DNA from 3 places in the Streptomyces sp. NPDC007896 genome. Region 1 is predicted to be linked to each of the others. Evidence: riboswitches for the same ligand, from Rfam matches in the RefSeq annotation. Region 1 holds a riboswitch; each other region holds the start of a gene.
What was found. Region 1 has a riboswitch for S-adenosylmethionine ahead of ACFZDJ_RS02265 (aminotransferase class V-fold PLP-dependent enzyme). Riboswitches for the same ligand answer to the same signal wherever they lie in the genome.
Positions count from the first base shown of each region.

Region 2: another riboswitch for S-adenosylmethionine. It lies ahead of thrC (threonine synthase); the one in region 1 lies ahead of ACFZDJ_RS02265 (aminotransferase class V-fold PLP-dependent enzyme).
Region 3: another riboswitch for S-adenosylmethionine. It lies ahead of ACFZDJ_RS24410 (putative leader peptide); the one in region 1 lies ahead of ACFZDJ_RS02265 (aminotransferase class V-fold PLP-dependent enzyme).

Region 1 covers NZ_JBIBKX010000001.1:495,524-502,562, forward strand. The annotation lists gene ACFZDJ_RS02250 (hypothetical protein) at 15-254, opposite strand; gene ACFZDJ_RS02255 (rhomboid family intramembrane serine protease) at 407-1,138, shown strand; gene ACFZDJ_RS02260 (Lrp/AsnC family transcriptional regulator) at 1,135-1,416, shown strand; gene ACFZDJ_RS02265 (aminotransferase class V-fold PLP-dependent enzyme) at 1,478-2,839, opposite strand; SAM riboswitch class IV at 3,033-3,149, opposite strand; gene trpD (anthranilate phosphoribosyltransferase) at 3,475-4,539, opposite strand; gene ACFZDJ_RS02275 (cytochrome b N-terminal domain-containing protein) at 4,695-6,335, opposite strand; gene ACFZDJ_RS02280 (ubiquinol-cytochrome c reductase iron-sulfur subunit) at 6,332-7,039, opposite strand, start outside.
Region 2 covers NZ_JBIBKX010000013.1:194,683-201,721, reverse strand. The annotation lists gene ACFZDJ_RS35815 (extracellular solute-binding protein) at 1-587, shown strand, start outside; gene ACFZDJ_RS35810 (DUF3263 domain-containing protein) at 622-849, shown strand; gene otsB (trehalose-phosphatase) at 944-1,819, shown strand; gene ACFZDJ_RS35800 (trehalose-6-phosphate synthase) at 1,929-3,326, opposite strand; gene ACFZDJ_RS35795 (glucosyl-3-phosphoglycerate synthase) at 3,440-4,384, opposite strand; SAM riboswitch class I at 4,564-4,711, shown strand; gene thrC (threonine synthase) at 4,729-6,057, shown strand; gene ACFZDJ_RS35785 (MoaD/ThiS family protein) at 6,160-6,435, shown strand; gene ACFZDJ_RS35780 (cold-shock protein) at 6,896-7,039, shown strand, end outside.
Region 3 covers NZ_JBIBKX010000007.1:360,851-367,889, forward strand. The annotation lists gene ACFZDJ_RS24395 (MarR family transcriptional regulator) at 1-95, opposite strand, end outside; gene ACFZDJ_RS24400 (YceI family protein) at 253-768, shown strand; gene ACFZDJ_RS24405 (glutathione S-transferase C-terminal domain-containing protein) at 834-1,523, opposite strand; gene ACFZDJ_RS24410 (putative leader peptide) at 1,731-1,811, opposite strand; SAM riboswitch class IV at 1,842-1,988, opposite strand; gene ACFZDJ_RS24415 (amino acid ABC transporter permease) at 2,454-3,419, shown strand; gene ACFZDJ_RS24420 (ATP-binding cassette domain-containing protein) at 3,416-4,240, shown strand; gene ACFZDJ_RS24425 (transporter substrate-binding domain-containing protein) at 4,394-5,419, shown strand; gene ACFZDJ_RS24430 (GNAT family N-acetyltransferase) at 5,446-6,183, shown strand; gene ACFZDJ_RS24435 (putative leader peptide) at 6,290-6,379, shown strand; gene ACFZDJ_RS24440 (LLM class flavin-dependent oxidoreductase) at 6,455-7,039, shown strand, end outside.

The DNA of each region.
Region 1 (7,039 bases):
CGGGGCCCGCTCCCTCAGGAGCCGGCGCCCGGCCTGTCCACCAGTTCCACCTGGTCCACCGCATTGCACCACCGGCAGCGCACCGACTCGATGGTCTCACTGACCACCTTGCGCTCCTCGACGTTCGGCTCACCGGCCAGGTCGAGGTGCACATACTCGACGACCTTGGACGAGCGGGTCACGTCGAATCGCGTGAGGTTGCCGCAGAGCGTGCAGCGCCAGCGAGTCTCGGCGGTCGGGAGGGGAACCGTCATGTGGCAGTCGCTTTCCTTCTAGTGTCCGTCCAGCGCCGGTCTCCGGCGCGTGTGGCTCGTTACCCTACGGCCTGGCGGGTACTCGACGCTCGGCCGTCCACGGCGGCGAGGCACTCTGCATACGTCGGTCCGGTTACGTCATGCTCTGTCCCATGATCAGCACCTGGGGCACGGCGGTCGGCAGGACGATGCGCGGTCAGTCCGCGCCGGTGACGTACGGACTGATCTTCCTGTGCTGCCTGATCTTCCTGATCGGTCCCGCCTCGGGACTCAATCCGTCGTTCGGCACCGGAGATGCGCTCGTGGTCGCCCAGCGGGCCTACTTCCGGCGCTGGGGTGTGATCCCCGCCGAGCTCTTCCACGGGATCCCGGGCGCCTGGCTCACCCCGGCCACGGCCCTGTTCATCCACGGCAGCTGGCTCCATCTCCTGGGCAACATGCTCTTCTTCTACGTCTTCGGAGCGATGACCGAGGAACGCATGGGCCACGTCCAGTTCGCCGTCTTCTACGTGGTCTGCGGCTACCTCGCTCTACTGGGTTACGCGATCGCCAACTCCGGCTCCGAGCAGACCTTGGTCGGCGCCTCGGGGGCGATCTCCGCGGTCCTGGGAGCGTTCCTGTACCTGTTCCCCAAGGCCCGGGTGACCAGTCTCTTCCCGTTCCTTTTCTTCCTGCCGCTGCGCTTCCCCGCCTGGGTCGTGCTGCCCTTCTGGGTGACCCTGCAATGGCTGGCGGCGGGCCGCAGCCCCTCGGGCCCCGGGGTCGCTTATCTGGCCCACCTGGTGGGCTTCTCGCTGGGGTTCGTCTACGCGTGGGTGCGGTTCGGGCGGCCGACTAGAGTGAAATCCCCAGCAGCAGCCCCCGAGGGAGAAAACCAGCCGTGATCACCGCGATCGTGCTCATCAAGACCAGCGTGGACCGGATCCCCGAGATCGCCGAGTCGATCGCCGCGCTGGACAGTGTCAGCGAGGTCTTCTCCGTCACCGGTACGTACGACCTGATCGCCATGGTCCGGGTGAAGGCCCACGACGACCTGGCGGACGTCATCCCCGGCAAGATCAGCAAGATCCCCGGCGTCGAGGCGACGGACACCCACGTCGCGTTCCGCACGTACTCCCAGCACGACCTGGAGGCGGCGTTCGCCATCGGTCTGGACAGCTAGGCACAGCCGCGCAATCTCTTCGGGGGTGTGGGGGCGGAGCCCCCACCTACCGCCGACGGCCTCAGACCGCCGGGACGCAGCGGCCGTCCTCCGTGCGGTAGTTCCACTTGGCACCGTCCCGCACCAGTTCCTTCACCGCACGCACGAAGCGCTCCACATGCTCGTCGGGCGTACCGGCCCCGAAGCTGACACGGATCGCGTTGAGGGACTTCTCCCCGGGCGCCGCCTCGGGCGCCCCGCACTCCCCCTGCGTCTGCGGATCGCTGCCGAGCAGCGTGCGCACCAGCGGGTGGGCGCAGAAGAGACCGTCCCGCACCCCGATCCCGTACTCGGCGGACAGCGCGGCCGCGAAGTGCGAGCTGTTCCAGCCCTCGACGACGAACGAGATGACGCCGACGCGCGGGGCGTCGTCGCCGAAGAGCGACAGGACGCGGACCTCGGGCACCTCGGCCAGACCGGCCCGGACGGTCCCGATCAGCTGCTCCTCGCGGGCGACGAGCGTGTCGAAACCGGCCTCGGTCAGCGCCTTGCAGGCGGCGGCGATGGAGTAGGCGCCGATCACGTTCGGGGAACCGGCCTCGTGCCGGGCCGCGCTCTCGTGCCACTCCACGTCCACGCCGCCGTCCACCCGTCGCGTGACCTTGCGGCTGGCGCCGCCGCCCGCGAGGTACGGCTCGGCCTCGCGCAGCCAGTCGGCGCGGCCGGCGAGCACGCCCGAGCCGAACGGCGCGTACAGCTTGTGCCCGGAGAAGGCGACCCAGTCGACGTCGAGGTCCCGCACCGACACCGGGTGGTGCGGGGCGAGCTGGGCGGCGTCCAGGACGATCCGGGCACCGTGCGCGTGCGCGGCGGCGGCCAGCTCGCGCACCGGCCACAGCTCGCCGGTGACGTTCGAGGCGCCGGTGACGCAGACGAGGGCCGGGCCGTGGGGGTCACGGGCGGCGAGGGCCCGCTCCAGGGCCGTGACGGCCTCCTGCGGGGTGCGGGGCGCGTTGAGGTAGGTGACCTGGGCGTCCTTCCACGGCAGCAGCGAGGCGTGGTGTTCCGTCTCGAAGACGAACACCTGGCAGTCGGCCGGCAGGGTGGCGGCGAGCAGGTTCAGGGAGTCGGTGGTGGAGCGGGTGAAGACGACCTGGTCGTCGCCCCGGCAGTCGAGGAACTCCGCGACGGTCCTGCGGGCGTTCTCGAAGAGGTCGGTGGACAGCTGGGAGAGGTACCCGGCGCCTCGGTGCACGCTGCCGTAGTACGGGGCGTACGCGGCGACGTCGTCCCACACCCGCTGGAGGGCGGGGGCGCTGGCGGCGTAGTCGAGCGCGGCGTAGGTGACCTCGCCGCCGGTCACGAGCGGGACGGTGACGTCTCGGCCCAGAACGGGCAGGGGGGCACAAACGGTCTGGTCGGCGGCAGCGGTGGAGACAGACATGGCGAGCTCCTGTGAGAGGCAGGCGGAATCGCTGCGCGGGCCGGGTGCACGGGGGTACGGGTGTGCGGCTGCACGGCTCGGCGCAGGGAGGAAAGGCGAAAGGGGTGTGCGGAGGCGGGGCTCTACGCCCTATCGCATTCGCTTGCTCACAGAAGGCTCCCTCGAACGACCAGGACCCCTGGGATTCTCGAGGGGTCCGCGCTTGCCGTAGACCTCGCTGCCTACGACCTGGTCTTCACCCGGGGCACCCCGCCACGGACGGAGGGTTGCCGGACAGCCGGCCGGGGCCTGATGGCTGTCACTCATGACCTGATACGGCATCCTGCCACAAGATCTTCCGCCCGCAACCCGGCGTCCGTATACCGGGACGCCGAGTGGGGGGCGGCCCCACGTTCCTCGCCCCCGCCGCCCCTACCCGTCCCATCCCCACCTGGGGGCTCCGCCCCCAGACCCCCAAAAGCCCGCGCAGTTCCCCGCGCCCCTAAAAGCAGTTCCCCGCGCCCCTAAAAAAGGGGCGCGGGGAACTGCGCGGACGAACAAAACCGGGGCGGGCGGGGAATCGGGGCGCAGCCCCGCCCCAGGGGCGCGGGGAACTGCGCGAGCAACCCCCACGCGCCCGCGGGGGGAGAAGTGGACTACGACTGGCTCGCCGCCACCCAGCGTTCCAGCGTTCGCTTCGCCGCCCCCGAGTCGATCGCCTCCGCCGCCTTCGCCATCGCGGCGCGGAGCTGGTCCGCGAGTGGCGCGTCGGTCGGGGACAGGGCGACGAGGGCCGCCGCGGAGTTCAGGAGCACGGCGTCCCGTACCGGCCCCGTCTCGCCGTTCAGCAGGTGACGGGCGACGTCCGCGTTGTACGAGGGGTCGGCACCCCGCAGCGCCTCCACCGGCACCAGCTCGAGGCCGACGTCCCGCGGGTCGAACGCCTCCTCGGTGACCTTGCCGTCGCGGACGATCCACACCCGGGAGGTGGCCGTGGTCGTCAGCTCGTCGAGGCCGTCGTCGCCACGGAACACCAGCGCGGACGAGCCGCGCTCAGCCAGTACACCGGCGATGAGCCCCGCCATCCGGGTGTCGAAGCAGCCAACCGCGGAGGCGGTGACCCGGGCGGGGTTGGTCAGCGGGCCGAGGAGGTTGAACGAGGTCGGAATCCCAAGGTCCCGGCGGACCGCGCCGACGAACCGCATCGAGGGATGGAACTTGGCCGCGAAGCAGAAGGTGATCCCGGCCTCCTCCACCACCCGCGCCACCCGCTCGGGCGGCAGGTCCAGGTTGATGCCGAGCTTCTCGAGCACATCGGACGACCCGCTCGCCGAGGACGACGCCCGGTTGCCGTGCTTGACGACCTTCGCCCCGGTCCCCGCGATCACGATGGCGGACATCGTCGAGATATTGACCGTCTTGGCCCGGTCGCCCCCCGTACCGACGATGTCGACGGCCGGCCCCGGGATGTGCAGCGGCTGCGCGTGCGCGTACATCGCCTCCACGAGACCGGTGATCTCCTCGACCGTCTCTCCCTTGGCCCGCAGCGCCACCAGGAAGCCCGCGATCTGGGCGTCCGCGGCCTCACCGCTCATGATGCGGTCCATCGCCCACGCCGTATCAGCGGCGCTCAGGTTTTGGCCGCCGAGCAGTGCACTCAGTACGTCGGGCCAGGAACGGCCCGCCGCGGTGTTGCCTCCAGCGGGGTTCACAGCGCTCATAAGCCGCTCCTGGGTCCGTCGTCCCCGCAAAGGGACGCCTTGTGTAGATGGGAACACCCTATCCAGGCCCGGAGACGGCAAAGAGCCCCCGTCCAGGCAATGGACGGAGGCTCTCGCCGTGGCGATCAGTGAAGACCGGTCAACCGGTCGGAGGATCAGTGGTGGCCGTGGCCGCTCGTGATCTCCTTGTACTCCTCGACCGTGGGCTTGGGGATCTGGCTGTCCTCCCCGTAGAAGCCCTCGCTGAGCTTGGAGCGCAGCCGCTCCGAGCCCTTCACCTTGCGCTCGACACCGTTCTCGTCGACCATCGGGCCGATCTCGGCGGGCTGGTACTGCTCGTGCGCGGTGAGCGTGTGCAGGGCGTCCTGGCTGAGCGGCTCGTGCACCTCGATGAACTCACCGTGCGGCAGGCGCTTGATGATGCCCGACTCGCGGCCGTGCAGCACCTTGTCCTTGTCGCGGCGCTGGAGGCCGAGGCAGACACGCTTGGTGATGACGAACACGATGACCGGCACGACGAAGAAGCCGATGCGCACGAACCAGGTGATCGAGTTGATCGACAGGTGGAAGTGCGTGGCCCAGATGTCGTTGCCACCACCGACGAGCAGGACGAAGTACCAGCTGATCCAGGCGGCGCCGAACGCGGTCCGGGTCGGGACGTTGCGCGGGCGGTCCAGGATGTGGTGCTCACGCTTGTCGCCGGTGACCCAGGACTCGATGAACGGGTAGACCGCGATCGCGACCAGGACCAGCGGGAAGATCACCAGCGGGATGAACACACCAAGGACGAGCGTGTGACCCCAGACGTTGATCTCCCAGCCCGGCATGACTCGGATCAGACCCTCGGAGAAGCCCATGTACCAGTCGGGCTGGGCGCCCGTGGACACCATGTCCGGACGGTAGGGGCCCATGGACCAGATCGGGTTGATCGAGGCGATCGCCGCGATGGCCGCGATGACACCGAAGACCAGGAAGAAGAAGCCTCCGGCCTTGGCCATGTAGACCGGCAGCAGCGGCATGCCGACGACGTTGTTGTTCGTCTTTCCGGGGCCCGCGAACTGCGTGTGCTTGTGGTAGAAGACCAGGATCAGGTGGCCGACCACCAGGCCGAGCATGATGCCCGGCAGCAGCAGGATGTGGACCGAGTAGAACCGCGCGACGAAGTCGCCGCCCGGGAACTGGCCGCCGAAGAGGAAGAACGCCAGGTACGTGCCGACGACCGGCACGGACAGGACCGCGCCCTCCATGAAGCGGACACCGGTGCCGGAGAGCAGGTCGTCCGGGAGCGAGTAACCGGTGAAGCCGGTGAACATGCCCAGGACGAACAGCAGGAAGCCGAACAGCCAGTTGACCTCACGCGGCTTGCGGAACGCACCCGTGAAGAACACGCGCATCATGTGCACGAACATGCCGGCGAGGAAGATCAGCGCCGCCCAGTGGTGGATCTGCCGGACCAGCAGACCACCGCGCACCTCGAAGGAGATGTGCATGGTCGAGTTGAACGCCTCGGACATCAGCTGTCCCTGCAGGGGGACGTAGCTGCCGTGGTACGTGACCTCGTTCATCGACGGGTGGAAGAACAGCGTCAGGTACACACCCGTGAGGATGATGATGATGAAGCTGTAGAGGCAGATCTCACCCAGCATGAACGACCAGTGGTCGGGGAAGATCTTGCGCATGTTGGACTTGGCCAGGGAGTAGATCCCGAGCCGTCCGTCGGCCCAGTCGGCGACTTTCTCGCCGGCCGGGGCCTTCTCGCGCGAGGGGCGCGAGTCGGAAGTGGTGGTAGTGCTCATCCGCGCTCCCAGAAGGCAGGACCGACGGGCTCTTCGAAGTCGCCGAGCGCTTCGAGGTAGCCCTGTTCGTTCACGCCGATGCGCAGCTGCGGCAGGGCGTGACCGGCCGGGCCGAAGATCACTCGGGCACCGTCGGAGAGGTCGAAGGTGGACTGGTGGCAGGGGCAGAGCACGTGGTGCGTCTGCTGCTCGTACAGGGAGATCGGGCAACCGACGTGGGTGCAGATCTTCGAGTACGCCACGATGCCCTCGTGTGACCAGGCGAGCTCACGCTTGTCCTTGATGTTCTCCGGCTGGAGCCGGACGATCATCAGGGCCGCCTTGGCGATCTGGAGCTGGAAGTCCTCGTCGTGCTCCTCCAGGCCCTCGGGCTTGGCGAAGGTGAGCGAGCCGACGGCGACGTCGGAGGCGCGCAGCGGCTCGTTCGTGTTCATGTTGACGAGCAGCTTGCCCTTGGACCAGAGCGTGTGGCGCAGCTTGGTGCCGGGCAGCGGGCCCAGGTCGCGCAGCAGCATGACGCCGGAGAGCGGGAACAGGGCCAGCGCGCCGAACATCGTGTTGCGGATCAGCTTGCGGCGGCCGAGCGCGGACTCCTTGGCGCCCTGCTTGAAGTCGGCCAGGACCTTGGCCTTGACCTCGGGCTCCGCCTCGATCGGGTGACGCTGGTCGGCGATCTCCACGTCGGACATCAGGGTGCGGGCCCA
Region 2 (7,039 bases), on a different contig from region 1:
ACGTCGCCACCCTGACCTGGCTCAAGGACGACCTGGTCGGCAAGGGGTTGACCGGACCGGTAGCGCCCGCGAAGCTCAATCGCGCGGACGCCTTCGCGGCGTTCGCGCGCGGCGAGGTCGGGATGCTCAACGGGCACCCCACGCTGATGAAGATGGCCGCCGACAAGGGCGTGAAGTTCGGGATGGTGCCGATGCCCGGCGTCAGCGGGAAGAGCCGGGCCACGATGGGTGTCGCCGACTGGATGATGGCCTTCAAGAAGAACGGCCACCGGGATCAGATCGGTACGTTCCTCGACTACGTCTACAGCGAGAAGAACGTGCTCGCCTTCTCGCACGAGTACGACCTGCTGCCGGTCACGACGTCCGCGTCCGAGGCGATGGCGGCGGACAGCGACGACGCGGACCTCACCCCGTTCCTGAACGAGCTCCCCTCCTCCCAGCTCTATCCGGTCGGCAAGACGTCCTGGGCCGCCGTCAGCGCCGACATCAAGCAGCAGATCGGCAAGGCGGTCTCCCCGGACGGCAGCCCGGCCGGGACCCTCGCCTCGCTCCAGCAGAGGGCGACCACGAGGGACTCCGCGGGGTAGCCCCGCTGTCGGTGGCGGGCGCTACGGTGCGGTCATGGACGAACTGAGCGGGAGGGAGCGGGGGATCCTCGCCATGGAGCGCCGTTCCTTCGCGGGACCCGGCGCGAAGGAACGAGCGATACGCGAGCAACTCGGCCTCGCCCCCGTCCGCTACTACCAACTCCTCAACGCCCTCCTCGACGACCCCCGCGCCCTCGCCCACGACCCGATCACGGTGAACCGCCTCCGCCGCATCCGGGACAGCCGCCGCGCGGACCGCTGACAGCGGCACCGGCCGGGGGTGGCCGTCCGGCGTTCGAGGACTGTGACTCGGTGAGCCGTGGGTGCGCCCGGGGGTGCGCGGATAGGGTCGGAGCATGGGCAGCCACTCGGAAATCCCGGAATCCCCGGACGTCACGGAACCCTTGCCGACCCCCGTGACCCCCGCCGGACGCGACGGCCTCGACGCCATCCTCACCCGGCCCGACCGGGCCGTCATCGCGCTCGACTTCGACGGAACACTCGCCCCCATCGTCGCCGACCCGGAGCAGGCCCGCGCTCACCCCGACGCGGTCCCCGCCCTCGCGGCCCTCGCCCCGAAGGTCGCCTCCGTGGCCGTGGTCACCGGCCGCCCGGCCGGCGTAGCGGTCCGCCACGGCGGCTTCGCGGGCGTCCCGGGCCTCGACCACCTCGTCGTCCTCGGCCACTACGGCGCCGAACGCTGGGACGCCCGCACCGGAACCGTCAACGCCCCCGCCCCGCACCCCGGCGTCGCCGCCGTCCGTGCCGAGCTGCCCGGGGTCCTCGACAGGATCGGCGCCTGGCACGGCACCTGGATCGAGGAGAAGGGCCGCGCGGTCGCCGTCCACACCCGCCGCGCCGAGGACCCCCAGGCCGCGTTCGAGGCACTGCGCGAACCCCTCACCGACCTCGCCACCCGCCACGGCCTGATCGTCGAACCCGGTCGGATGGTCCTCGAACTCCGTCCCCCGGGCATGGACAAGGGCGTCGCCCTCCTGGAGTACGTCCGCGAGGTCCGCGCCGAAGCCGTCATGTACGCCGGCGACGACCTGGGCGACCTCCCCGCCTTCGCCGCCGTCGACAAACTCCGCTCGGACGGTGTCCCGGGCCTGCTGGTGTGCAGCGGCAGCGCGGAAGTCACCGAACTGGCCGAACGGGCGGATCTTGTGGTCGACGGCCCGGCGGGAGTCGTAGGCCTGCTCAAGGCATTGGCGACTCGCCTGGAGCGTTGATCCCCGGCCGACTACAGCGCCCCGTCAGGGGCGCGAGGCTGTGACATACGCGGCTCCGCCGCGTGGGTGCGACCAGCCACAACGCACCCGCAGCCGACAGACTCCCGACTCAGCCCTCCAACTCCCGCAACTGCTCGAGAAACCACTGCGCCGGGGGCAACGCCGTCCCGGCGGCAGCCAACCGCTTCGTACGTTCCGCCCGTTCCCCCACCGGCATGGTCAGCGCCGCGTCCAGCGCCCGCGCGGTGCCGACCACGTCGTACGGGTTCACCACCACCGCGTCCTCGCCCAGCTCCTCGTACGCCCCCGCCTCCCGTGAGAGCACCAGCACGCATCCCTCGTCGGAGACGACCGGTACCTCCTTGGCGACGAGGTTCATGCCGTCGCGGATGGGGTTGACGAGGGCGACGTCGGCGAGCCGGTACGCGGCCAGGGAGCGGGCGAAGTCGTCCTTGACGTGGAGGACGACCGGGGTCCATCCCGGTGTGCCGTAGCGGGCGTTGATCTCGGTCGCCACGCGCTGCACCTCGGCCGTGTAGTCGCGGTAGACGGCCAGGTCCTGGCGGGAGGGGTAGGCGAAGGCCACGTGGACGACGCGCTCGCGCCACTCCGGGTGGTCCTCCAACAGCTGCCGGTACGCCAGCAGGCCCCGCACGATGTTCTTCGACAGCTCGGTCCGGTCGACCCGCACGATCGTCCTGCGGCCCTCGCCGATCTGCTCGCGCAGCGCGGCCATGCGGTCCGCGACGTCCGCCTCGTGCGAGCGCCTGCGCAGGAAGTCCGCGTCCGCGCCGAGCCCGTGCACACCGATCCGGGTGTCGCCGAGCCCGCCGACGAGCGCGTCGCAGCAGGCGGTGAACGCGTCCGCCCAGCGCTGGGTGAGGAAGCCGAGCCGGTCCGCGCCGAGCATGCCGCGCAGCACCTGTTCGGCGATGTCGTCCGGCAGCATCCGGAAGTAGTCGACCGGCGCCCAGGGGGTGTGCGAGAAGTGGCCGATCCGCAGGTCGGGGCGGAGCTCGCGCAGCATCCCGGGGACGAGGGCCAGGTGGTAGTCCTGGACGATCACCACCGCACCCTGCGCCGCCTCCGCGGCCAGAGCTTCGGCGAACGCGCGGTTGTACGCCTCGTACGACGCCCACTGGCGCCGGAACTCCGCGTCGAAGACCGGCTCCAGCGGGGTCTGGTACAGCATGTGGTGGACGAACCACAGCACGGAGTTCGCGATGCCGTTGTACGCGTCCGCGTGCACGTCGGCGGCGATGTCCAGCATCCGTACGCCGTCCTCGGCGACCCCGCGCCGGACCGCCTCGCGGTCGCCGTCGCCGAGCGCCGAACACACCCACAGGGCCCCCGCGTCCGGCCCGATCGCGGAGAGGCCCGAGACCAGCCCGCCGCCACCGCGCCTGGCGCGCAGCGAGCCGTCCTCCCGGACCTCGTAGGTGACCGGGCCGCGGTTGGATGCGACGAGGATGTTGTGGGCGCCTTGCGTTGAAGCGGGGGAAGCCATGCATCGAAACCTAGCCCGGCGTCGAAACGCTCAAACGTTCCCTTCAGCCGTATGCCGTCCGCGGGCCGGTGGGGGCTCGTCGCGCAGTTCCCCGTGCCCCTGACGAGGCGCTGCTACGCCGCCCTTCGTTTCTGGTATTCGGAGATTTCGACCATCGGCGGACGTTCCTCCGTGTCCACCGAGTACGTCCGCGGCTCGAAACCGTCCCTGCTCCGTTCGAACTGGGTGAGGGCCGGGCGGATCAGGTGGCCGCGGGCCAGCCGGAGCTGGGCCGTGCGGTAGATCGCGGCGGACATCCGCCCCAGCGCCTGCCCGTCCTGGTGGCGGTGCTTGCGCACGCCCACGTCGACCTGGGCCAGCGCGTCCAGGCCCACCAGATGCAGGGCGTCGACCAGCATGCCCAGCTCGATCCCGTACCCGACGGGGAAGGGGAGCTGTTCGAGCAGCGAGCGGCGGGCCGCGTACTCCCCGCCGAGCGGCTGCACGAAGCCGGCCAGCTGCGGCCAGTGCATGTTGAGGAGGGGGCGGGCCATGAGTTCAGTGACCCGGCCGCCCTGCCCCGCCGCACCGCCGAGCGGACGGTCGTACATCGCCTTGACGAGGTCCACACCGGGCTCGGTGAGCAGCGGCCCCACGATCCCGGAGACGAAGTCCGAGGAGAACTCCTTCAGATCCGCGTCGATGAAACAGATGATGTCCCCGCTCGTCACGAGGAGGGAACGCCACAGCACCTCGCCCTTGCCGGGCACGGTCGGGATGCGCGGCAGGATCTCGTCCCGGTGCACCACGCGCGCGCCCGCCGCGGCGGCCACCTCCGAGGTGCGGTCGGTCGAGCCCGAGTCGATGACGACGATCTCGTCGACGAGGGGCACCTGCTGCATCAGGTCGTGGCGGATGATGGCGACGATCTCGCCGACCGTCTCCTCCTCGTTCAGCGCCGGCAGGACGACGCTCACCGAGGAGCCCGTGGCCCGTTTGGCGGACATGAGTCTGTGGAGCGGGCGATCGGTCACGGACCAGGAGCGATTGCTCAGCCAGCGCTCAGTTTCCTTCAGCACAGTCTGCGGCTCCTCACTGTCTGATCACCCGGTGTCTCACGGTGTGATCCATCTCGCGGTTCGGACGACTATCTCAACTGTCCTGGCCTTCGGTTACAGTCTTGAACAACGCGGATGACCATCGCATGTCGTAGATCATTTGCGGACCACCGCACCACCCGCACGACACAACCGAATACCGCTCATCCAGAGGGGCAGAGGGATACGGCCCGATGAAGCCCCGGCAACCCTCCAGCTGGTTCCTGTCACATTGATGTGGCGAGGCTCCCGGCTAGGGAAGGTGCCAAATCCGTCTCACGGCGAAGTGCGTCGTGAGGAAGATGAGGAGAAAGGGCCTCGCCTCCATGGCTGCGCAGACTGTTGCACGTTCGACTGTTGCAAGCACCACGAACCCTGTCGCGGGCGACACCACCACCGTAGTCGGTGTGGATCTCGGACCCGCCGCCGCGCTTTCCTGCCGCGAGTGCGGGCACCGCGTGCCGCTCGGCCCGGTCTTCGCCTGCGAGGAGTGTTTCGGCCCGCTGGAGATCGCGTACGACTTCTCGGCCTACGAAACCGAAGAGCTCCGGGCGCGCATCGAAGCGGGCCCCGCGAACATCTGGCGCTACGCGCCGCTGCTGCCCGTCCCGGCCGACGTCGCCGACAAGCCGAACATCAACCCCGGCTGGACCAAGCTCGTCAAGGCCGACAACCTCGCCCGCGAGCTGGGTGTCGAGGCCGGCAAGCTCTTCGTCAAGGACGACTCCGGCAACCCGACGCACTCCTTCAAGGACCGCGTCGTGGCGCAGGCCATCGAGGCCGCCCGCGCGTTCGGCTTCACCACCCTCTCCTGCTCCTCCACCGGCAACCTCGCCGGCGCCGTGGGTGCCGCCGCCGCCCGCGCCGGCTTCCGCTCCTGCGTGTTCATCCCGCACGACCTGGAGCAGGGCAAGGTCGTCATGGCCGCGATCTACGGCGGCGAGCTCGTCGGCATCGAGGGCAACTACGACGACGTGAACCGCTTCTGCTCCGAGCTGATCGGCGACCCGGCCGGCGAGGGCTGGGGCTTCGTCAACGTCAACCTGCGGCCGTACTACGCGGAGGGCTCCAAGACCCTGGCGTACGAGATCTGCGAGCAGCTGGGGTGGAAGCTCCCCGACCAGCTCGTGGTGCCCATCGCCTCGGGCTCCCAGCTCACGAAGATCGACAAGGGTCTTCAGGAGCTGATCAAGCTCGGACTGGTCGAGGACAAGCCGTACAAGATCTTCGGCGCCCAGGCCGAGGGCTGCTCGCCGGTGTCCGTCGCCTACAAGGCCGGCCACGACGTCGTACGGCCCCAGAAGCCGAACACCATCGCCAAGTCGCTGGCGATCGGCAACCCGGCGGACGGGCCGTACGTGCTGGACATCGCGCGGCGCACGGGTGGGGCCGTGGAGGACGTGAACGACGAGCAGATCGTGGACGCGATCAAGCTGCTCGCGCGCACGGAGGGCATCTTCGCGGAGACCGCCGGTGGTGTGACGGTGGGCGTGACGAAGAAGCTGATCGAGAACGGGCTGCTGGACCCGACGCTGACCACCGTCGTTCTGAACACCGGTGATGGTCTGAAGACGCTGGATGCGGTGGCCGGTACGGGGCTGACGGCGACCATTCGTCCCAACCTGGACTCTTTCCGAGAGGCCGGGCTCGCTTAGGGCTTGGCTCGCAGGGTTGTTTGTTCGCTGCGGGCCGGTGGGGGCCGGTCGCGCAGTTCCCCGCGCCCCTTTGGGGCGCTACCTGACCGGAGGTCACAAGGAATGAGCGTCAACGTCCGCATCCCCACCATCCTGCGCACCTACACCGGTGGTCAGGCCGAGGTGACGGCCGAGGGCGGGACCCTCGGCGAGGTCATCGCCGATCTGGAGAAGAACCACGCCGGTATCTCCGCCCGCGTTCTCGACGACCAGGGCAAGCTGCGCCGGTTCGTCAACGTCTACGTGAACGACGACGACGTCCGCTTCGAGCAGGGCCTGGAGACGGCGACGCCGGACGGCGCGGGCGTCTCGATCATTCCCGCCGTCGCCGGCGGCTGACCACCTCGTGGGCCGTTACTCAGGGTGAGATTGTTACCCTTGGTAATGCCAATTACCGAGAGTTCATCGAATTGCCCCCTCCGCGAGAGAAGCGGAGGGGGCAATTCTGCATGGTTGAGCGCGGTACAGTTGGGGAAGCCGCTCCACTTTGCATGCCGGGCGCATATGAGTTCGCGCCCGAAGTCCGGCAAGAAGTAGCCAAAGTGTCCCGCACTTTTGAGCCTTATATGGCATTTATGGGGCCCGACTTGCCCTGAATCTTCGCAAATTCTCCGTATATTCCCGATCGGTCATGCCCGGAATTCTCGTCCGATTGACCTGTTGCAGACGGCAGTTGGACAGATACATTCAGCCGCGGTCGACGCGTTCCGGCGCACACCCCCAACCGTTGGGGGGTGAGGTCTGACCCGGGTCCGCGAAGTGCGGTCCTGTGCAAGGGCCAGTAATAGGGGAGTTAGGCATGGCTCAGGGCACCGTCAAGTGGTTCAACGCGGAGAAGGGGTACGGCTTCATCGCGGTCGACGGTGGTGCGGATGTATTCGTCCACTACAGCGCGATTCAGATGGACGGCTACCGCACCCTGGAAGAGGGTCAGCGGGTCGAT
Region 3 (7,039 bases), on a different contig from region 1:
AGACGCATCCAGGCCCGCAGCGGGGCGGGCAGCAGCTCACCGTCACCCGACGGCTCGTGTTCGGGCAGGTCAGCGGGGGCGGAAGGGTCGGCCATAGTGTCCCAGTCTACCGGTTGTCCAATTTTGAAGAACCGGCTAGCGTGGAGTCATCCAAATTTGGATGACCGCATTGTCCCCACAGTCCCCGTGTGCCGCGCGCCCCCGTGCGTCGCGCACCGCTGTGCACCGTCCGTAACCGTCTGGAGAACTCTCATGACCGTCGCTGTCGAAACCGGCCTGTGGCAGCTCGACCCCGCCCGTACCGTCGTCGCCATCAAGCACAAGACGATGTGGGGCATGGTCACCGTGAAGGGCACCTTCACCGGAGTCACCGGAGAGGGCGAGGTGCAGCCCGACGGGACCGCCCGCGGCACCATCACCCTGGACGTCGCGTCCCTGGACACGAAGAACGCCAAGCGGGACAAGCACCTCCGCTCCGCCGACCTCTTCGACGCCGACCGCCACCCCACGATCACCTTCGCCGTCCGTGACGCCGTCCTCGGCCAGGACGACACCGTGGAGATCAACGGGCAGCTGACCGTGCGCGGCATCAGCCGGCCGCAGCCCGTCACCGGCCGCGTGACCGGGGCGAGCGCCGACAGCGTCACGCTCACCGCGGAGTTCACCGTGGACCGCGACCAGTTCGACATGGGCTGGAACCAGATGGGCATGATCCGCGGCCTGACGACCGTCACCGGCACGCTCGTCTTCGCCCGCGCCAAGGCCTGAGCCGACGCGGCGCCGGGGCCCGGGCCCTGCGGCCCTCCCGGCCCCGGCGACCTTGGCGTACGCGCTCAGCGCACCTTGTCGTGGAAGGCCGGGTGGGCGTCGAGCCGACGTACGTAGTCACGGAGCTGCCCGTACGGGGCGAGGGATTCCGTCGGGTCGAGTCGGGTCAGGGCCACCCAGAGGTCGACGTCCGCGGCCGTCAGCTCGTCGCCCAACACGTAGGCTTGCGGGGCGAGTTGCCGGTCCAGTGACTGGAGTGCCGTCGTGCGCGCGAGCGGCGGCGAGGTGGGGGTGACGTCCCGGTCGAGGAGTTCGCGCAGGGCGTCGATGTCCGCGGTGAGGGCCGGTGGGTTCAGCCGGGGGAGGCGGGCGTCGTTCTGGCAGCCCGGCAGCCCGGCGAGGTCACGCAGGATGTCGGGCGTGTGGTTGCTCACGATCCGTCCGCTCCAACGGTCGCACAGCGCGGGCGCGGTGAGCGGACCGTCGTAGTGGTGCCAGGTGGCCTCGTACGCGCCGCGCAGTGCGGCGAAAGCGTCGGGTGTCTCGGCGGGAAGCGTCAGCAGCGTGGTGGCGACCGAGTCGTGGAGACCGAGCAGCTCCAGGGTGACCGAGATGCGCAGCGAACGCGGACAGCCCTCGGTGAGGTACAGCTGATAGCGGTGCGGCGCCGGGTAGAAACCGCCGGCCAGGCCGACGCCGATGCGGCTGCGGATGCGGTGGGGGCGAGGCGCGGCGAGCGAGACTGTCTTGGGCATGACTCTCCAGGGAACGTCGAAGCCCCCGCGGCCCGTTGGGCGGCGGTGGCGGAACGGAGTGACTGCGCTGACGTACGGACCGGTCCGGATCGTGGGACGTGCCCGACCGGACGGATCGCAGGGACCAGTACGCGCTGGACGGATCGCAGGGACCAGTACGCGCTGGACGGATCGCAGGGACCAGTCGCGCTGGACGGACCGCCTGGACTAGTACGCGCTGGAGACCCGCTGCAGATCGATGTGCAGGCGCCTGGTCAGACCGTTCGTGCTCCTCCTGGCCATTCCCATCGCTCCCGTGTCCGGGGCTCGCGAGAGGCGAGACCACGCTTGCCCCGCCGCACCGGCGGAACCCGGTCGTCACCCGGGGCACCCCGTCGCGGTGGAAGGGTTGCCTGTCAGCGGGCCGGGGCCGATAACCGCGTCGAACGGGAGAAACCCGCACGACGGGCGCTGACAATCGTGACCGTCCCCGTCAGTCTCGGTCCGGTCCGCGGAGCCGTCAAGGAGGCATATGCGCGGTCTCACCACGTGGTCATTCTGGCCGGTGCGCGTTGACATTCGTTTGGGGCCATGCCTAACTTACGCCGCATCGGACCGGATCGATTCCGGTGCGTTCGAGGCCCAGCGGGGCGGAATGGTGACGGTGAACGCGATGTACGCAGCTGACGGGACGACCGCTTCGCGGCGCCACGGCTGCCTCGCCACCGCACTGTGTTGTACGTCCCGCGGCGCCCGCTGTCTCTGTCAGGGCTGACCGCTTCCGCCTTCCGCGGCGTTGAACGTCCGCACGGCTCAACATCCCTCGCCCGCCACCCTGTTGGTGCGCTGCCGGTGAGCCTTCCTCTCCGTACCCCCTGACATCCGTCTGTCCCCGCGCGCACCGCCGTCGTACGGGCCGCGGCGGTGTGTCCGCATTCGTTGGAGCCCTCCATGAGTGAATCCCTGGGCTCCGCCGTGCCGTTGAGCACGACGGAGCCCCGCCCGGCCGCGGCACAGCGCGTGCTGCCCCTGCGCCACCCCGGCCGCTGGATCGCCTCGGCGATCGTGCTCGTCGTGGTCGCCCAGATCGTCCACGGGCTGGCGACCAACCCCTTCTTCCAGTGGGACAGGTTCCAGTACTGGTTCCTGCGTCCCACGATCCTCGACGGTCTGCTCATCACCCTCGAAGTGACCCTCTACAGCGCTGTGTTGGGCCTGCTCGGCGGCATCCTGCTCGCCCTGGCCCGGCTCTCCAGGAGCCCCGTGCTGCGCGCGGTGAGCTGGGTCTACATCTGGCTGTTCCGCTCGGTGCCGCTCATCGTCGTCCTGCTCTTCCTCTACAACTTCAGCGCGCTCTACAAGACGCTGAGCCTCGGTGTCCCCTTCGGCCCCGCCTTCCTCACCTTCGACGAGTCCCGGCTCGCCACCGACATGGTCGTCGCGGTCGTCGGACTGAGCCTCAACGAGGCGGCGTACGCGGCGGAAGTGGTCCGCGGCGGCATCCTCTCCGTCGACCAGGGCCAGCACGAGGCGGCCTCCGCACTCGGTCTGCCCAAGGGCTACCAGTTCAGGAAGATCGTGTTCCCGCAGGCGCTGCGCTCCATCACCCCGAACTACGTCAACCAACTGATCGGCCTGATCAAGGGCACCTCGCTGGTCTTCTACGTCTCGCTGCTCGACCTCTTCGGCTCGGTACAGAGCATGGGCTCCACCTACCCCGGCGACATCGTGCCGCTGCTGCTGGTCGCCACCGCCTGGTACCTGATCCTCACGAGCGTCGTGTCCGTCGTCCAGTTCTACGTCGAGCGGTACTACTCGCGGGGCGCGCTGCGCTCCCTCCCGCCGACCCCGTTGCAGAAGGTCCGCACCGGTCTGCGTGACCTGCGGGCCCGGGTCCGCAAGGAGGCGGCGATATGACCGGCGAGACGCTCGCGATCCGACCGGCCGCCGTCGAGGTGCGCGATGTGCACAAGTGGTACGGCGCCCAGCGCGTGCTGAACGGAGTGGAGCTGACGGTACGCCCCGGAGAGGTCACCGTGATCCTCGGTCCGTCCGGCTCCGGCAAGTCCACCCTCCTCAGGGTGATCAACCACTTGGAGAAGCCCGAGATCGGCCATGTCAGCCTGAACGGCGAGCTGATCGGCGTACGGCGGCACGGCAAGCGCAGCGAGATGGGGGTCCCCCCGGCCGAAGGCTGGGGGAGGCTCAAGGAGCTGACCGAGCGGGCGATCCTGGCCCAGCGTGGCCGGATCGGGTTCGTCTTCCAGAACTTCAACCTGTTCCCGCATCTGACGGTGCTGGACAACGTGGCGGCCGCGCCGGTGGCGACCCGACGGCTGAAGCGGCCCGAGGCCCGGGAACTCGCGCGCACCCTCCTCGACCGCGTGGGTCTTGCCGACAAGGCCGACGCCTATCCACGGCAGTTGTCGGGCGGCCAGCAGCAGCGAGTCGCCATCGCCCGCGCCCTCGCGCTGCGGCCCGGAGTCATCCTCTTCGACGAACCCACCTCCGCCCTCGACCCCGAGCTGGTCGGTGAGGTGCTCGCCGTCATCAAGGACCTGGCCACCAGCGGCACCACGCTCGTCATCGTGACCCACGAGATCGGCTTCGCCCGCGAGGTGGCCGACCGGATCGTCTTCCTCGACGAGGGCCGCGTCGTCGAACAGGGCTCGCCCACCGAGGTGTTGGACCACCCGGCACACGAGCGGACCAGGGACTTCCTGAGCAAGGTCCTCTGAACTTCCCTCCCTCACCGCCCCTCCCTCACCGCCTCTGCACCCACCGCCTCTGCACCCACCGCCTCTGCACCCCCGCCTCTGCACCCACCTCACCTTCATCCACCACGCCTTCCCTCACCACACGTCCCTCACGAACATCGGACAAGGACAGCCATGCGCACCCTCACCCTCCGCAGCAGACTCCTCCGTGGCCTCACCGCCTCCACCGCCGTCGCCGCCCTCGCCGCCGGGCTGGCCGCGTGCGGGGGCGAGAGCGACGCGGCCACCACCTCCGACAACGCCGCGTCCGGCACCGTCACCGTGGGCGCGCTTTCCAACGGCGCCGCGCGGCAGACCGACCTCAAGGTGTCCGAGGTCAAGTCCATCAGCGCCGAGCTGCCCAAGTCGGTCGCCAAGAGCGGCAAGCTGGTCGTCGGCGTCGGCGCGCTGCCCGCCGGGTTCCCGCCGCTGGCGTACGTCGGCCAGGACCAGAAGACCCTCACCGGTGCCGAACCCGACCTCGGCCGACTGGTCGCCGCGGTCCTCGGACTGAAGGCGGAGGTGAAGAACTCGACCTGGGAGAACCTGTTCGTCGGCATCGACAGCGGCAAGGTCGACGTCGCCTTCTCCAACGTCACGGACACCGAGGAACGCAAGAAGAAGTACGAGTTCGCCTCCTACCGGCAGGACAACCTCGCCTTCGAGGTGCTGAAGAAGAGCACCTGGAACTTCGCCGGCGACTACGAGAACCTGGCCGGCAAGACCGTCTCCGTGAGCGCGGGAACCAACCAGGAGAAGATCCTGCTCGAGTGGAAGGCAAAGCTGGCGAAGGAGGGCAAGAAGCTCAACGTCAAGTACTTCCAGGACAGCAACAGCACCTATCTGGCACTGTCCAGCGGGAAGATCGACGCCTCCTTCGGGCCCAACCCCGGTATCTCGTACCACATCACCCAGACGGCGAAGACGCCCAACGCGACCCGCAACGCGGGCAAGTTCTCCGGCGCGGGCGCGACCCTCCAGGGGCTGATCGCGGCCACCGCGAAGAAGGACAGCGGGCTGGCCAAGCCGGTCGCCGACGCGATCAACCACCTGATCAAGGACGGGCAGTACGCCAAGTGGCTCGCCGCCTGGAACCTCTCCAACGAGGCCGTCAGCACCTCGCGGATCAACCCGCCCGGCCTGCCGCTCGACAACTCCTGATCGCCTCCCGGAGGTCCGACACCACCATGTCCACCGTTGCCCGACCTACCCCGTCGCAGATCCCGGCGGCACCCCACATCCTGGACAACGCCGCCTGGGCCGCGCTGACCGGCCCGCACGCCCACCTTGCCGAGCGTGTCGGCCGCGCCGCCCGCTACCCCCAGGACGTCTCCCCGTTCACCGCCCTCGCCGACCCGGCCGACCCACGCGCCTGGGACGATCTCGCCGCGCTTGTCGGACCCGGCACCGTCACCCCCGTGACCGGGGCGAAGTCGGTGCCCGAGGGCTGGGAGACGGTGCAGCACGGCCAGGGCGTACAACTGGTCGACACCTCGCTGCGCGCCGAGCCCGCCCCCGAAGCGGTGCGGCTCGGACGGGACGACGTCCCGGAGATCCTGGACCTGATCGCCCTGACCGAGCCGGGTCCCTTCCTGCCCCGCACGGTCGAACTCGGCACCTACCTCGGCATCCGGCACCGCGGCCGGCTCGTCGCCCTGGCCGGCGAACGGCTGCGCCCGCCCGGCTGGACGGAGATCAGCGCGGTCTGCACCGCCCCGGACCACCGCGGCAAGGGCCTGGCCACGCGACTCGTCCGCGCGATCGCGGCCGGCATCAGGGAGCGCGGAGACACCCCCTTCCTGCATGCCTCCGCGACCAACACCGGCGCGATCCGGCTCTACGAGTCGATCGGCTTCACCCTGCGCCGCCGCTCGGAGTTCCTCCTCGTCCGAACTCCGGGCACTCAGCAGGAACAGACGGCGTAGGCGGGCCGTTGTGTTGAAGAGGTTCACGATGTCGGCGCGGCCACCGGCCCGCCGGGACGCAAGGGCGGAGGTGAGGGACGTGCGAGTCGGGTCCGATCTTCGCGTCATGGTGCTCACCCCGCGCCGCCGTGTACGTCTTTACTCCCGGCCGCACATCGATCTGCAGCGCGTAGCCGGCGCGCTCTGTCGTCCCTGACCTGTCACCCCGCCGCCGCGCCCTCCGCGTAGAGGGCCGCGCTCTCGTACGGTCGACCAGGAAGGCACCCCCTCCGTGTCCGCATCATCTTCGCTGCCCGATTCCTCCCCCTCGTCCTCCCCTCTGCACCTCGCCGTCGCACTCGACGGCGCCGGCTGGCACCCGGCGGCCTGGCGCGAGCCGGTGGCCCGCCCCCGTGAGCTGCTCACCGCCGGGTACTGGACGGACCTGGTCACCGAGGCCGAGCGCGGTCTCCTCGACTTCGTGACCATCGAGGACGCCCTCGGACTCCAGTCCTCGCACCTCGCCGAGCCCGACGGCCGAACCGACCAGGTCCGCGGGCGCCTCGACGCCGTCCTGATCGCCGCCCGCGTCGCCCCGCTGACCAGCCACATAGGACTGGTCCCGACCGCCGTCGTCACCCATACCGAGCCCTTCCACATCTCCAAGGCGATCGCCACCCTCGACTACGTGAGCACGGGCCGTGCGGGCGTACGGGTGCAGGTGTCGCCCCGCGCCCACGAGGCCGCGCACTTCGGCCGCCGTACGTTCCCGCCGCTGCGCATCGAGGACCTGGACACCCCGGCCGTGCGAGAGCTGACGACCGACCTCTTCGACGAGGCCGCGGACTACGTGGAAGCGGTGCGCCGGCTCTGGGAC